DNA from 3 places in the Peribacillus sp. GL_122 genome. Region 2 is predicted to be linked to each of the others. Evidence: a T-box and tRNA genes for the amino acid it is inferred to sense, from the RefSeq annotation. Region 2 holds a T-box; the other regions hold tRNA genes.
The links. A T-box is a leader RNA that pairs with one kind of tRNA and senses whether it is charged. The one in region 2 lies ahead of pheS (phenylalanine--tRNA ligase subunit alpha), so its partner is inferred to be a tRNA-Phe.

Region 1 (4,983 bases), 2.4 Mb from region 2:
CAAATCCCGTTTCCATTAAGGCGGAGCTGTGATGGCGAGGGAAATATAGTACCGAAGTTCCTGATTCCACGCTGCCAAGAAAAGCCTCTAGTGAGATGTAAGGTGCCCGTACCGCAAACCGACACAGGTAGGCGAGGAGAGAATCCTAAGGTGTGCGAGAGAACTCTCGTTAAGGAACTCGGCAAAATGACCCCGTAACTTCGGGAGAAGGGGTGCTTTTTAGGGTGAATAGCCCAGAAAAGCCGCAGTGAATAGGCCCAGGCGACTGTTTAGCAAAAACACAGGTCTCTGCGAAGCCGCAAGGCGAAGTATAGGGGCTGACACCTGCCCGGTGCTGGAAGGTTAAGGGGAGAGGTTAGCGCAAGCGAAGCTTTGAACCGAAGCCCCAGTAAACGGCGGCCGTAACTATAACGGTCCTAAGGTAGCGAAATTCCTTGTCGGGTAAGTTCCGACCCGCACGAAAGGTGTAACGATCTGGGCACTGTCTCAACGAGAGACTCGGTGAAATTATAGTACCTGTGAAGATGCAGGTTACCCGCGACAGGACGGAAAGACCCCGTGGAGCTTTACTGCAGCCTGATATTGAATTTTGGTACAGCTTGTACAGGATAGGTAGGAGCCTGAGAAGCCGGAGCGCTAGCTTCGGTGGAGGCGTTGGTGGGATACTACCCTGGCTGTATTGAAATTCTAACCCGCGCCCCTTATCGGGGTGGGAGACAGTGTCAGGTGGGCAGTTTGACTGGGGCGGTCGCCTCCTAAAGAGTAACGGAGGCGCCCAAAGGTTCCCTCAGAATGGTTGGAAATCATTCGTAGAGTGTAAAGGCACAAGGGAGCTTGACTGCGAGACCTACAAGTCGAGCAGGGACGAAAGTCGGGCTTAGTGATCCGGTGGTTCCGCATGGAAGGGCCATCGCTCAACGGATAAAAGCTACCCCGGGGATAACAGGCTTATCTCCCCCAAGAGTCCACATCGACGGGGAGGTTTGGCACCTCGATGTCGGCTCATCGCATCCTGGGGCTGTAGTCGGTCCCAAGGGTTGGGCTGTTCGCCCATTAAAGCGGTACGCGAGCTGGGTTCAGAACGTCGTGAGACAGTTCGGTCCCTATCCGTCGCGGGCGCAGGAAATTTGAGAGGAGCTGTCCTTAGTACGAGAGGACCGGGATGGACGCACCGCTGGTGTACCAGTTGTCTTGCCAAAGGCATAGCTGGGTAGCTACGTGCGGACGGGATAAGTGCTGAAAGCATCTAAGCATGAAGCCCCCCTCAAGATGAGATTTCCCATGGCGCAAGCTAGTAAGATCCCTGAAAGATGATCAGGTTGATAGGTCAGAGGTGGAAGCGTGGCGACATGTGGAGCTGACTGATACTAATAGATCGAGGACTTAACCAACGCTTTAAAAAAATGAAATACCTTCTTATTATCTAGTTTTGAAGGAATGAAAATTTCTTCTTGCATTTTCTCAAAAAGATGTTATACTAATATATGTCTTGAAAATGCTAACAATGTTTGGTGACGATAGCGAAGAGGTCACACCCGTTCCCATTCCGAACACGGCAGTTAAGCTCTTCAGCGCCGATGGTAGTTGGGGGTTTCCCCCTGTGAGAGTAGGACGTCGCCAAGCTTATATTGTTCCGCAGTAGCTCAGTGGTAGAGCATTCGGCTGTTAACCGAACGGTCGTAGGTTCGAGTCCTACCTGCGGAGCCATTATTGGAGAGCTGTCCGAGTGGCCGAAGGAGCACGATTGGAAATCGTGTAGACGGGTAACCCTGTCTCAAGGGTTCAAATCCCTTGCTCTCCGCCATTTTATACCTGGCCCGTTGGTCAAGCGGTTAAGACACCGCCCTTTCACGGCGGTAACACGGGTTCGAATCCCGTACGGGTCACCATTAAGACAACATATTGGAGGATTAGCTCAGCTGGGAGAGCATCTGCCTTACAAGCAGAGGGTCGGCGGTTCGATCCCGTCATCCTCCACCATTTTTCAATAAGAACAAGTTGTTTCTACATAATGGGTTTGATTATCCATCCTATTGAAACGCTAAACACGAAAACTTGATTCCTAATAGCAACATTATTAACGTCGCGGGGTGGAGCAGTCCGGTAGCTCGTCGGGCTCATAACCCGAAGGTCGCAGGTTCAAATCCTGTCCCCGCAATCTATGGTCCCGTGGTGTAGCGGTTAACATGCCTGCCTGTCACGCAGGAGATCGCGGGTTCGATTCCCGTCGGGACCGCCATTTTCATTGTTTGGCTCAGTAGCTCAGTCGGTAGAGCAAAGGACTGAAAATCCTTGTGTCGGCGGTTCGATTCCGTCCTGAGCCACCATTGTAGTGCCGGTGTAGCTCAACTGGTAGAGCAACTGACTTGTAATCAGTAGGTTGGGGGTTCAAGTCCTCTTGCCGGCACCATGTTTCATCCATATGCGGAGGGGTAGCGAAGTGGCTAAACGCGGCGGACTGTAAATCCGCTCCTTAGGGTTCGGCAGTTCGAATCTGCCCCCCTCCACCATCTTATAGGGGTATAGTTTAAAGGTAGAACAGAGGTCTCCAAAACCTCCAGTGTGGGTTCGAGTCCTACTACCCCTGCCAATTTCAATCTTATAATGGCGGTTGTGGCGAAGTGGTTAACGCACCTGATTGTGGTTCAGGCATTCGTGGGTTCGATTCCCATCAGTCGCCCCATTTTTCAATAAATGTGATATAATGAATACAACGTTAATGGGCTATAGCCAAGCGGTAAGGCAACGGATTTTGATTCCGTCATGCGAAGGTTCGATCCCTTCTAGCCCAGCCATATGCGAAAGTAGTTCAGTGGTAGAATACAACCTTGCCAAGGTTGGGGTCGCGGGTTCGAATCCCGTCTTTCGCTCCAAAAACGTTGGCGGCATAGCCAAGCGGTAAGGCAGAGGTCTGCAAAACCTTTACCACCGGTTCGATTCCGGTTGCCGCCTCCAACATACATGCCGGTGTGGCGGAATTGGCAGACGCGCACGACTCAAAATCGTGTTCCTCTGGAGTGCCGGTTCGACCCCGGCCACCGGTATCACATACGTTAATATAAACGTCGATTTGACGGCAATCTACCCGCAATGGTAGGTCGCCGTTTTTTCGTTGTATGCGCACGATTTTGTAGGTAAAAGTCGTACGCGGCGAATCGTACGCGCTGTATCGGGTAATTAACCGTACTGGAGTGGCGAAAATTGGCAAGGAAAAGAGTAATAACGATTTAGCAACGGAAGATATTTCGAAGCTGCGTGGGAGCATGCGGTCAGATTTCCTTGACTTCGACGACGCACTGGCGTTGTTTTTGAAGGATGGGGAAATAAGGAATATCCGTGAACATACGATAAAATACTACCGGAATGAGCTTTCGTCATTTCGACGCATTACACGATTAAATTAGACATAGCAAAGGCGGTCAATAATTGTTACCGAGAGTATTAAAAGGATAAGATACGGGATCATTCCGAAGTATTCCGAATACAGGGCGTATACCAGGGCTGAGGGGCGTTTCACCTGCACGGTGCTCCTCGTGGGTATAGGCGTCTGAAACTCCGGGGCTCAGCTTACCGTTTATGCAGTGTCCTATACACGGAATGGCCGACAGCATTATGCAGTATAGCGGGGTACATCGCCCTTATTAGCGTAGTATAAATCGCGTTAAATCAACGATGTTTACATAAGTGTATATTCGATAATAATCCGTTGTGCACAAACGTTGTTATGACGCGGTTTGTGTTGCATATCGACTGCCTCGAATGTCTATTATGTTAACTAGAATTGCGTGCTTCATACAACGAAATGAATAAAATAATAAAGCAATTCGTGTGCCAACGAAGACATATGCGTGTGTATCGGGAGTGGCAGCCGGGGTATGACCGATTTACCCCAAGGCAGGGGGCGAATATCTCTGAATCTGCTGAATTATAAATCCGCGAATCAAATTTTCACTTCGGGGGTCAGCGGAAATAGCCCCTATTGTTTATATTAATATAAACAATAGGGGCTCGATTTGTAATGACTATTCAAAGTTTGCTTTAATAAATTGGGCTTCTTCTTCAGGAGTAAGAGTTCCAGTAGCTTTACCGACATTTCCATTTTGTTCTCCCCAAAGGTAATTGTGATCTTCCACTATATTGTCGAAGTTTCCTTCTTTCCAGTTTCCTACGATTCTTAGCAATTCACTTTTATAGTCAATAACTTCGCTATCATTAATGAATTCATAGACTGCATTGATGTTTTCAGAATTCATTTCAAGGTTGTACCATTTTTCTTCAGAAACTACTTTTTGATGAGTCATACTGTGCATTGTTTTCATAACGTCTTCTCTTTTTGAAGATGGGCCAAGACCTAGTTCATATAGAATTTTTTCATTTTTTATTGTTTCTACTTCCGTATCTTCTTCTTCAGTTGTCTCGTATTCCACTTCCGTTGTCTCCAAAACAGGAGCCGTATCTTCTTGCTTTGCTTCATAATTTTTAGCGTTCTGATTGATTGTTATTATTACTGAAATAGCTGCTGCAGCTACTATAAGTCCAACCATTGACCATCTAAATTTATTCATTATAAGTTCCTCCGAGTCATAGTTCGATTATCACTCATTTCAGTTACATCCTTTTATGGATAAGCTAACCATTATGATAATAACATAAAATATTAACAAATAATCTTAAACTATTAAGTAACCATATGGATATAAAATTTTTTATTGGAAACCAATACAGAGTATCCTGAGACTACTGTTGACTATATGAACAGGCGCATTGGCGATACGTCCGTGTAAGTAGAAGAAGACCGCAAATTGGTCGCCTTTCTTCTATTGGAGTGCCGGTTCGACCCCGGCCACCGGTATCTTAGAACGACGATATAAAGCGGTTTTCCTTAATTGGAAAGCCGTTTTTTCGTGTCTTCACGGATTTTTAGTCGTGCGTTTTTATTTAGGCTATGTTAAATCAGAATGTTTTGATTTTCGCCCTAGAAAA
Region 2 (4,983 bases):
TGTTCTTTAGTCAGGAATTCTCAATAGACTATTTGCTTGTTTATTGTTAAAGCTGCAAGGTATAATGACAAAGGTATTATTTTAAGTAGAGTAACAAGGAGGGGGAGAAACATGGAAAAAAACGTATATGGTGTTTTTGACTCTAATCCGGAACTACTTGCTGCAATTCAAGACTTAAAAGCTAAAGGCATATCTGGCACCCAAATGACAGTAGCAGCTAATATAAAAAATAATGTGCAGCTTGGAAATGAACATACGGATATACTGATCATCGCCAATCAGGATAAGGAGGACACTCTTTTTTTAAGAATCTTCCACTACTTCACAGATGAAGGATCTGGAGATTTACGCAGCTTTTTCACGAAATACGGCTACTCTTATGATGAGACAAAAGCGATGCTTGAAGAAGTGAGCGCAAAAAAATTCATCTTGCTGCTTGATGAAGAAGTCTCCATCGAAGAACTGAAGGCTTGCGAAGCGAAATCAAAAAAATAACAGCCTTTGAAGGCTGTTATTTTTTTAATCCTGCTTCAAGGGCAGTGATCATTTCCTGTTTTTCCTGCTCAGATGAATTTTGCCAGATGACCTCGAATAAGACTCCCAATCCAGGTAGCATTTTTTCCTCGCCATTTTGTATGGCATCGACAATCGTGTCTTCCAACTGATCTTGCGAATTTCCAGATACATTTTGGATGATCGCATTACGTAAGTTTAAATTCATAATTATTCCTCCTCTAACACATAATGACTGACATTAATAGCATTTCACAAACTCACATGCAATATGTATGTGAATTGCGTTATAATAGGAAAATCAGTGTGAAGTTAAAGGAGCGTTTACCCTTGAAATATATTGAATCCGTAAAAAACCCGCAAGTTAAGCAATGGAAAAAACTTTTGACGAAAAAAGAACGAGATAAAACAGGGAAATATTTAGTCGAGGGTTTTCACCTAGTTGAAGAAGCCTTAAAAGAAGAAATCGTCTTGGAAGTGATCATCAATGAAGAAACTGAAATGCCTGCACATTTTAAGGTGGAAGGCACAGAACTCATTTATGTGAAAAATGATATTATGAAGGCGATTTGTGATACCGAAGCCCCGCAGGGAATTGCTGCTGTTTGTGAACAGAAATCAACGAGCATGGCGTCCATCAATCCGGATAAACTTTTGTTGATCGATGCTGTACAAGATCCGGGGAATATTGGAACGATGATCAGGACAGCGGATGCAGCTGGAATCGATGCAGTCATACTTGGCGAAGGGTGTGCTGACTTGTATAATCCCAAAGTGGTCCGTTCGACGCAAGGGAGCCTCTTTCATATGCCTGTCATTAAAGGAAACCTTTTCGAAATCATCGATGAGCTGAAGGAAAGCGGCACACCGGTATATGGCACGGCATTAGAAGGCGCATCGCCATTTGAAGAAGTGGGAAAGTCTTCCAGGTTTGCCCTGTTGGTCGGTAATGAAGGCCAAGGAGTATCGAAGGAATTACTGGAGAAAACGACTAAAAACCTTTATATTCCCATCTACGGAAAAAGCGAATCATTGAATGTGGGGATCGCTGCCGGGATTTTAATGTACTATTTACGAAAATCGATTTGAAACGGCCGAAGAATTATAATATAATAAAACAGAATTTTATAATGAAAACAACGATGACAAAGAGTAGTAGCTTAAGTTAACCATATCCAGGGAAAAAATGCCTTGACTGAAAGCATTTTTATGGCACTGCTTAAGGGAATTCACCTTTCGAGTTGGCATTGGGAAGACATGATGTCCGAAAAATGTTCCGGTGAAGAGCCGTTATTTTTAATGAAGTGAGTGCAGAAGTTTTTTTGTTCGTGCACTAATAAGGGTGGTACCGCGATACATAAACCTCGTCCCTTTAGGGATTGGGGTTTTTTTGTGTTCATTTTTACAAAAGGAAAATAAAGGAGGAAGACATGATGCAGGAACGTTTACTAGAACTGCAGGAAGAAGCGTTGCAAAAAGTTGCCGCCGCTTCCGAATTAAAAGAACTGAATGAAGTCCGAGTTGCTTATTTAGGGAAAAAAGGGCCAATCACTGAGGTATTACGCGGCATGGGTAAATTATCTGCCGAAGAACGCCCGAAAATCGGGGCACTGGCCAATGATGTAAGGGAAGCGATCGCAACAAAGATCGAGGAGAAACAAAAAGCACTTGAAACTGCGGCAGTCAATGCAAAGCTAGCAACTGAAACGATTGACGTCACACTTCCTGGACGTCCGGTTAACAAGGGGAATCTTCACCCATTAACACGTGTCGTGGAAGAAATCGAAGACTTATTCATCGGTATGGGTTATACCGTTGCGGAAGGTCCTGAAGTCGAAAGCGACTACTACAACTTCGAGGCACTTAACTTGCCAAAAAGCCATCCGGCACGTGATATGCAGGATTCCTTCTACATAACGGATGAAATCCTGATGCGTACACACACTTCACCTGTTCAAGCCAGAACGATGGAAAAACATAAAGGGCAAGGTCCTGTTAAAATCATTTGCCCAGGAAAAGTATATCGCCGTGATAACGATGATGCTACACACTCCCATCAATTCCAGCAAATTGAGGGCTTGGTCATTGATGAGAACATCAGCATGAGCGACCTGAAAGGAACGCTGGACGTATTTGCGAAAAAAGTATTCGGGCAAGACCGAGAAATCCGTCTTCGTCCAAGTTTCTTCCCATTTACGGAGCCTTCCGTCGAAGTGGATATTTCTTGTAAAATCTGTGGTGGTAAAGGCTGCAGCGTATGTAAACAAACAGGCTGGATCGAAGTGCTTGGCGGCGGGATCGTTCATCCGAACGTCCTTGAAATGGCTGGCTTCGATTCCAAGAAATACTCTGGATTCGCATTTGGAATCGGCGTGGAACGGATTGCCATGTTGAAGTACGGTGTGGATGATATCCGTCATTTCTATACGAATGATGTTCGATTCTTAAAACAATTCAACCATCACGAAGCATAAATTTTTATTTTAAAAAGGAGGACCTACCATGTTTGTGTCATATAAATGGTTACAAGATTATGTTGACCTTTCAGGCATCAATGCGACGGAGCTAGCTGACAAAATCACGAAAAGCGGCATTGAGGTTGAAGGGGTGGAAAAGAAAAGTGAAGGGCTAAAAGGGGTCGTCATCGGGCATGTCATTGAACGTGAACAGCATCCAAATGCGGATAAATTGAATAAATGCCAAGTTGATATCGGGGCCGAAAATCCCGTTCAGATCATCTGTGGAGCACCGAATGTCGATAAAGGCCAAAAGGTCGCAGTCGCTACTGTTGGCGCAGTCCTTCCAGGTAATTTCAAAATCAAGAAAGCGAAACTTCGTGGAGAGGAATCGCACGGGATGATTTGCTCGCTTCAGGAATTGGGCTTCGAATCCAAGCTCGTTTCCAAGGATTATGCTACAGGTATCTTCGTCTTCCCTAATGATGTGGAAGTAGGGAAAGATGCATTGGAGGAACTTGGTCTAAGTGATGAAGTGCTGGAACTTGGGCTGACTCCAAACCGTTCCGACGCATTGAGCATGCTTGGTGTTGCATACGAAGTGGCAGCCATTCTAGGACGGGAAGTGAAATGGCCGGTTGTCGAGAAAGAAGAGGCAGCTGAAAAAGCAACTGATTATATCAGTGTCAAAGTTGAAGCGAAAGAAGATAACCCGATATACATTGCTAAAATCATCAAGGATGTCAAGATCGGACCCTCACCGCTTTGGATGCAGACTAGGTTGATGTCTGCAGGTATCCGACCTCATAATAATGTGGTGGATATCACGAACTACATTTTACTTGAATACGGCCAACCGCTCCATGCCTTTGATTATGACCGCTTTGGTTCAAAGGAAATCGTCATCCGCAGAGCGAAGGATGCTGAAAAAATCGTAACATTGGATGAAGCGGAACGCACTTTGACACCTGACCATTTAGTGATCACAAATGGCAGCGAGCCAGTAGCGATAGCTGGTGTGATGGGCGGAGCGGATTCCGAAGTGAAAAATGATACGACGAATATCATTATTGAAAGTGCATATTTTGCAGGTACAGTAGTTCGTAAAGCTTCAAAGGACCATGGATTACGCAGTGAAGCTAGTGCCCGCTTTGAAAAAGGTGTCGACCCGGCCCGTGTACGTGAAGCTGGAGAACGTGCTGCACAATTGATTGCACAATATGCAGGCGGAACAGTCTTACAAGGAGCAGCAGAAGTTGATGAATTGACAATGGAACCTGCGGTCATTAGCATCACTCTTGAAAAAATCAACACACTTCTTGGAACAAGCATGACCGTATCGGTTGTGGAATCGATCTTCAAACGTCTGCAATTTGGCGTTGAACTTGACAATGAAACATTCACAATCACAGTCCCGACGCGCCGTGGTGATATTACGATTGAAGCTGATTTAGTCGAAGAGGCTGCACGTTTATTTGGATATGATAACATTCCCGCTACACTGCCGATTGGTGCTGCTACCCCAGGCCAATTGACTGACTATCAAATTAAACGGCGGAAGGCACGCCGTACACTTGAAGGCGCAGGCCTTTATCAAGCGGTGACCTATTCACTGACAAGCCAGGAAAAAGCGTCCCAATTCGCATTGGAAGCAAGAGAATCCATTCGATTAGCAATGCCAATGAGTGAAGAAAGAAGCCAGCTGCGTTTAAGCATCGTGCCTCAATTGCTGGAAGTCGTGAAATATAACAATGCCCGCCAAATTGATTCACTGGCACTGTATGAGATCGGTTCGGTATTCTTTAAGCGTGATGAACAAGAACTGCCTGAAGAAAAAGAACATATTGCTGGAGCAATCACCGGCCTATGGGAGTCACATCTATGGCAAGGCGAAAAGAAACCAGTGGATTTCTTTGTAGCCAAAGGCGTGATCGAAGCATTATTCGACACACTTGGATTAGCTGATCAAATCAATTATCGCCAAGCTGAAATCAACGACATGCATCCAGGACGG
Region 3 (4,983 bases), 990 kb from region 2:
GGAGAGGTTAGCGCAAGCGAAGCTTTGAACCGAAGCCCCAGTAAACGGCGGCCGTAACTATAACGGTCCTAAGGTAGCGAAATTCCTTGTCGGGTAAGTTCCGACCCGCACGAAAGGTGTAACGATCTGGGCACTGTCTCAACGAGAGACTCGGTGAAATTATAGTACCTGTGAAGATGCAGGTTACCCGCGACAGGACGGAAAGACCCCGTGGAGCTTTACTGCAGCCTGATATTGAATTTTGGTACAGCTTGTACAGGATAGGTAGGAGCCTGAGAAGCCGGAGCGCTAGCTTCGGTGGAGGCGTTGGTGGGATACTACCCTGGCTGTATTGAAATTCTAACCCGCGCCCCTTATCGGGGTGGGAGACAGTGTCAGGTGGGCAGTTTGACTGGGGCGGTCGCCTCCTAAAGAGTAACGGAGGCGCCCAAAGGTTCCCTCAGAATGGTTGGAAATCATTCGTAGAGTGTAAAGGCACAAGGGAGCTTGACTGCGAGACCTACAAGTCGAGCAGGGACGAAAGTCGGGCTTAGTGATCCGGTGGTTCCGCATGGAAGGGCCATCGCTCAACGGATAAAAGCTACCCCGGGGATAACAGGCTTATCTCCCCCAAGAGTCCACATCGACGGGGAGGTTTGGCACCTCGATGTCGGCTCATCGCATCCTGGGGCTGTAGTCGGTCCCAAGGGTTGGGCTGTTCGCCCATTAAAGCGGTACGCGAGCTGGGTTCAGAACGTCGTGAGACAGTTCGGTCCCTATCCGTCGCGGGCGCAGGAAATTTGAGAGGAGCTGTCCTTAGTACGAGAGGACCGGGATGGACGCACCGCTGGTGTACCAGTTGTCTTGCCAAAGGCATAGCTGGGTAGCTACGTGCGGACGGGATAAGTGCTGAAAGCATCTAAGCATGAAGCCCCCCTCAAGATGAGATTTCCCATGGCGCAAGCTAGTAAGATCCCTGAAAGATGATCAGGTTGATAGGTCAGAGGTGGAAGCGTGGCGACATGTGGAGCTGACTGATACTAATAGATCGAGGACTTAACCAAAGCTTTAAAAAAATGAAATACCTTCTTATTATCTAGTTTTGAAGGAATGAAAATTTCTTCTTGCATTTTCTCAAAAAGACGTTATAATAATATATGTCTTGAAAAAATGTTAAAATTGTTTGGTGACGATAGCGAAGAGGTCACACCCGTTCCCATTCCGAACACGGCAGTTAAGCTCTTCAGCGCCGATGGTAGTTGGGGGTTTCCCCCTGTGAGAGTAGGACGTCGCCAAGCAGTTTCATATGGAGGATTAGCTCAGCTGGGAGAGCATCTGCCTTACAAGCAGAGGGTCGGCGGTTCGATCCCGTCATCCTCCACCATTTTACACCTGCCGGTGTAGCTCAACTGGTAGAGCAACTGACTTGTAATCAGTAGGTTGGGGGTTCAAGTCCTCTTGCCGGCACCATTTTAAGATAGTACAAGCACGAGCCATTAGCTCAGTTGGTAGAGCATCTGACTTTTAATCAGAGGGTCGAAGGTTCGAATCCTTCATGGCTCACCATTTTATATGCGGGTGTGGCGGAATTGGCAGACGCACCAGACTTAGGATCTGGCGCCGCAAGGCGTGGGGGTTCAAGTCCCTTCACCCGCATCTTTCATGCGGAAGTAGTTCAGTGGTAGAATACAACCTTGCCAAGGTTGGGGTCGCGGGTTCGAATCCCGTCTTCCGCTCCACTTTTCGTATGTGCCGGGGTGGCGGAACTGGCAGACGCACAGGACTTAAAATCCTGCGGTAGGTGACTACCGTACCGGTTCGATTCCGGTCCTCGGCACCATCATAATATGCGCCCGTAGCTCAATTGGATAGAGCATCTGACTACGAATCAGAAGGTTGTAGGTTCGACTCCCGCCGGGCGCACCATGTTTTTATTGCGGGAAGTAGCTCAGCTTGGTAGAGCACTTGGTTTGGGACCAAGGGGTCGCAGGTTCGAATCCTGTCTTCCCGACCACGTGATTTTTAATGAATGGGGCCTTAGCTCAGCTGGGAGAGCGCCTGCCTTGCACGCAGGAGGTCAGCGGTTCGATCCCGCTAGGCTCCACCATTTTTCAATCAGATACTTATATTATATTGGCGGTGTAGCTCAGCTGGCTAGAGCGTACGGTTCATACCCGTGAGGTCGGGGGTTCGATCCCCTCCGCCGCTACCAATAAATATAAGGACCTTTAGCTCAGCTGGTTAGAGCAGACGGCTCATAACCGTCCGGTCGTAGGTTCGAGTCCTACAAGGTCCACCATATTCACTTTTCAAAAGCCATGGAGGTATACCCAAGTTCGGCTGAAGGGATCGGTCTTGAAAACCGACAGGGGAGTCAAATCCCGCGGGGGTTCGAATCCCTCTACCTCCTCCATTTTTTCAAAAAAGCAACAAGTTGTTTTGAAACACCCTTACATAATGGATGTGGACAAAACGATATACACGAAAACTTGATGCAAATCGTTTCATTATTACCGTCGCGGGGTGGAGCAGTCCGGTAGCTCGTCGGGCTCATAACCCGAAGGTCGCAGGTTCAAATCCTGTCCCCGCAATTATTAGGTCCCGTGGTGTAGCGGTTAACATGCCTGCCTGTCACGCAGGAGATCGCGGGTTCGATTCCCGTCGGGACCGCCATTCTTTAAATTTGATACATATGTGGCTCAGTAGCTCAGTCGGTAGAGCAAAGGACTGAAAATCCTTGTGTCGGCGGTTCGATTCCGTCCTGAGCCACCATATTTCAAAAAATTACGGCGATTGTGGCGAAGTGGTTAACGCACCTGATTGTGGTTCAGGCATTCGTGGGTTCGATTCCCATCAGTCGCCCCATTTCGCGGGTGTAGTTTAGTGGTAAAACCTCAGCCTTCCAAGCTGATGATGAGGGTTCGATTCCCTTCACCCGCTCCAAATATGGGCCTATAGCTCAGCTGGTTAGAGCGCACGCCTGATAAGCGTGAGGTCGATGGTTCGAGTCCATTTAGGCCCACCATATTCATTGTTCCGCAGTAGCTCAGTGGTAGAGCATTCGGCTGTTAACCGAACGGTCGTAGGTTCGAGTCCTACCTGCGGAGCCATGGGGAAGTACTCAAGAGGCTGAAGAGGCGCCCCTGCTAAGGGTGTAGGTCGCGCGAGCGGCGCGAGGGTTCAAATCCCTCCTTCTCCGCCAGTTGGCCCGTTGGTCAAGCGGTTAAGACACCGCCCTTTCACGGCGGTAACACGGGTTCGAATCCCGTACGGGTCATAACAAAAAAGGAAGCATACATTCATGTATGCTTCTTTTTTTCATTTCTTTTCATTGATATAACTATCTTTTTGTTTATAGGGAATGTCTCCAAGATTGGATTCTATATTTTCTTCTTCAAGTGTATCTTCATATTCCTTTTGCTTTTTGTTCGTTATATTCACTCTATTTTTTCCTTCGATATTATTTGCGGCAAATCCTTCATAGTCTTCAGGAAACCCGTTCGTTTCATCCTCGGTTTTATAAAGGTCATTATAATTATCATGATCTCCTGTGTAATCGGATGGTGTTTCGGATGTACCGAATTTGGCAACTTCACCAAAGCTATCTTCTTTATCCACCATTTTGATTCCATGACGATTTTCAAAATGATCACCCTTGGATGGAATCAGTATTTCCTCTTCCACAGGCCGGTCTTGTGAAAGTGGCCGTTCTGGGGCGTGCTCGACACAGTAGAGGGTGCTTGGGATCGCTTCAAGCCTCTCGATGGGGATTTCCCTATTGCAGGTTTTACAATGGCCATACGAACCTTCCTCCATGGCTTTCAAAGCTTCATCGATTTTCTCCATTTCGGATTGTGCATGCTCATCGAGTGCTTGATTCCGTTCCATCTCGAATAGTTCGGTTCCTAGGTCAGCAGGATGATTATCATAGGCTGATAATTCCCCTACGGATTCGGTCTGGCTTTTCTCCAGAACGGATTGTTCATCATTTTGAATTCTATTACTTAGCTCATTTTTTTCTTGAAGCAGTTCTTTTTGAAATTTTTGCGTTTGTTGTTTCGTTGCCATATCGGATTCACTCCTTCTAAAGTCTAAATCTCATTTTATAATGGTAGGATGGTTGTATTATCTATTACCCGAATCGGGGTATAGGAAAACAATATGGAACGGATGATAGAAAAAAAGGACTGAGCGATGAGCTCAGTCCTCGGAGATTATATAAGATAGCTGATGAATAATCCAATGGCCATGAGTAAGCCAAAGAAGGTGTTCGTTTGTGCCGTGGCTTTCATTGCTGGCACCATCGTGATCGGCTGCGTTTTACCTACGAAGCCTTTGATTGCGGCCAGGGCTTTCGGGATGCTTAGGAAGGCAAGGAGGATCCACGCCGTTACGCTTCCGGTAAGGACTAGCCCAACTAGCCATAGATAAGAGAAGGCGAACATGATTGCCATGAATGTCAAGGCGTTTTTCCGACCCATGACTACCGGCATCGTTTTGCGGCCATGTGCCTTATCTCCGTCATGGTCACGTAGGTTATTGGATAAGTTGATCAATCCGACCAATATTCCACTTGGAATGGCAATTAAGATAGCTGTTGAAGAAACATCACCGGTTTGAATGAAAAAGGCGATCAGGATTATCAAAAAGCCCATGAACAATCCAGAAAAAAGTTCCCCGAATGGTGTATATGAAATGGGCAGGGGGCCGCCTGTATAAAGATAGCCGACAAGCATGCAAACCAGTCCTACTGCAGCAAGCCACCAAGATGATGCGGCACAGATATAGATTCCAACTATCAAGGCGATGGCATACATGCCAAGGGCCAAGTTCATGATTAGTTTGGGGGTCATCCCATGACGGACGATCCCGCCGCCAATGCCTACGGATTCCTCCGTATCCAAGCCTCTCTTGAAATCATAGTATTCATTGAATAAATTGGTTGCAGCTTGAATCAGGATACTTGCAATCATCATGGCAGCGAATAATAACCAATTCACTCCA

Region 1: it encodes a tRNA-Phe, which carries the amino acid that the T-box ahead of pheS (phenylalanine--tRNA ligase subunit alpha) is inferred to sense. The anticodon was not compared.
Region 3: it encodes a tRNA-Phe, which carries the amino acid that the T-box ahead of pheS (phenylalanine--tRNA ligase subunit alpha) is inferred to sense. The anticodon was not compared.

Annotation. Positions count from the first base shown of each region.
Region 1 is NZ_CM174415.1:785,940-790,922, forward strand. Features, by position in the region: rRNA gene AC3ISB_RS03735 (23S ribosomal RNA) at 1-1,391, shown strand, start outside; rRNA gene rrf (5S ribosomal RNA) at 1,508-1,623, shown strand; tRNA gene AC3ISB_RS03745 (tRNA-Asn) at 1,633-1,707, shown strand; tRNA gene AC3ISB_RS03750 (tRNA-Ser) at 1,713-1,804, shown strand; tRNA gene AC3ISB_RS03755 (tRNA-Glu) at 1,815-1,889, shown strand; tRNA gene AC3ISB_RS03760 (tRNA-Val) at 1,905-1,980, shown strand; tRNA gene AC3ISB_RS03765 (tRNA-Met) at 2,085-2,158, shown strand; tRNA gene AC3ISB_RS03770 (tRNA-Asp) at 2,164-2,239, shown strand; tRNA gene AC3ISB_RS03775 (tRNA-Phe) at 2,252-2,327, shown strand; tRNA gene AC3ISB_RS03780 (tRNA-Thr) at 2,335-2,410, shown strand; tRNA gene AC3ISB_RS03785 (tRNA-Tyr) at 2,427-2,510, shown strand; tRNA gene AC3ISB_RS03790 (tRNA-Trp) at 2,517-2,590, shown strand; tRNA gene AC3ISB_RS03795 (tRNA-His) at 2,608-2,683, shown strand; tRNA gene AC3ISB_RS03800 (tRNA-Gln) at 2,721-2,795, shown strand; tRNA gene AC3ISB_RS03805 (tRNA-Gly) at 2,799-2,873, shown strand; tRNA gene AC3ISB_RS03810 (tRNA-Cys) at 2,882-2,955, shown strand; tRNA gene AC3ISB_RS03815 (tRNA-Leu) at 2,964-3,044, shown strand; gene AC3ISB_RS03820 (DUF6241 domain-containing protein) at 4,023-4,565, opposite strand.
Region 2 is NZ_CM174415.1:4,168,544-4,173,526, reverse strand. Features, by position in the region: gene AC3ISB_RS20175 (general stress protein) at 112-495, shown strand; gene sspI (small acid-soluble spore protein SspI) at 512-721, opposite strand; gene AC3ISB_RS20165 (TrmH family RNA methyltransferase) at 844-1,602, shown strand; T-box leader at 1,647-1,888, shown strand; gene pheS (phenylalanine--tRNA ligase subunit alpha) at 1,947-2,987, shown strand; gene pheT (phenylalanine--tRNA ligase subunit beta) at 3,016-4,983, shown strand, end outside.
Region 3 is NZ_CM174415.1:5,154,312-5,159,294, reverse strand. Features, by position in the region: rRNA gene AC3ISB_RS25100 (23S ribosomal RNA) at 1-1,043, shown strand, start outside; rRNA gene rrf (5S ribosomal RNA) at 1,162-1,277, shown strand; tRNA gene AC3ISB_RS25090 (tRNA-Val) at 1,288-1,363, shown strand; tRNA gene AC3ISB_RS25085 (tRNA-Thr) at 1,374-1,449, shown strand; tRNA gene AC3ISB_RS25080 (tRNA-Lys) at 1,470-1,545, shown strand; tRNA gene AC3ISB_RS25075 (tRNA-Leu) at 1,554-1,635, shown strand; tRNA gene AC3ISB_RS25070 (tRNA-Gly) at 1,644-1,718, shown strand; tRNA gene AC3ISB_RS25065 (tRNA-Leu) at 1,731-1,819, shown strand; tRNA gene AC3ISB_RS25060 (tRNA-Arg) at 1,829-1,905, shown strand; tRNA gene AC3ISB_RS25055 (tRNA-Pro) at 1,917-1,993, shown strand; tRNA gene AC3ISB_RS25050 (tRNA-Ala) at 2,011-2,086, shown strand; tRNA gene AC3ISB_RS25045 (tRNA-Met) at 2,115-2,191, shown strand; tRNA gene AC3ISB_RS25040 (tRNA-Ile) at 2,202-2,278, shown strand; tRNA gene AC3ISB_RS25035 (tRNA-Ser) at 2,300-2,392, shown strand; tRNA gene AC3ISB_RS25030 (tRNA-Met) at 2,497-2,570, shown strand; tRNA gene AC3ISB_RS25025 (tRNA-Asp) at 2,577-2,652, shown strand; tRNA gene AC3ISB_RS25020 (tRNA-Phe) at 2,676-2,751, shown strand; tRNA gene AC3ISB_RS25015 (tRNA-His) at 2,769-2,844, shown strand; tRNA gene AC3ISB_RS25010 (tRNA-Gly) at 2,849-2,922, shown strand; tRNA gene AC3ISB_RS25005 (tRNA-Ile) at 2,928-3,004, shown strand; tRNA gene AC3ISB_RS25000 (tRNA-Asn) at 3,015-3,089, shown strand; tRNA gene AC3ISB_RS24995 (tRNA-Ser) at 3,091-3,181, shown strand; tRNA gene AC3ISB_RS24990 (tRNA-Glu) at 3,185-3,256, shown strand; gene AC3ISB_RS24985 (TraR/DksA C4-type zinc finger protein) at 3,298-4,047, opposite strand; gene AC3ISB_RS24980 (1,4-dihydroxy-2-naphthoate polyprenyltransferase) at 4,194-4,983, opposite strand, start outside.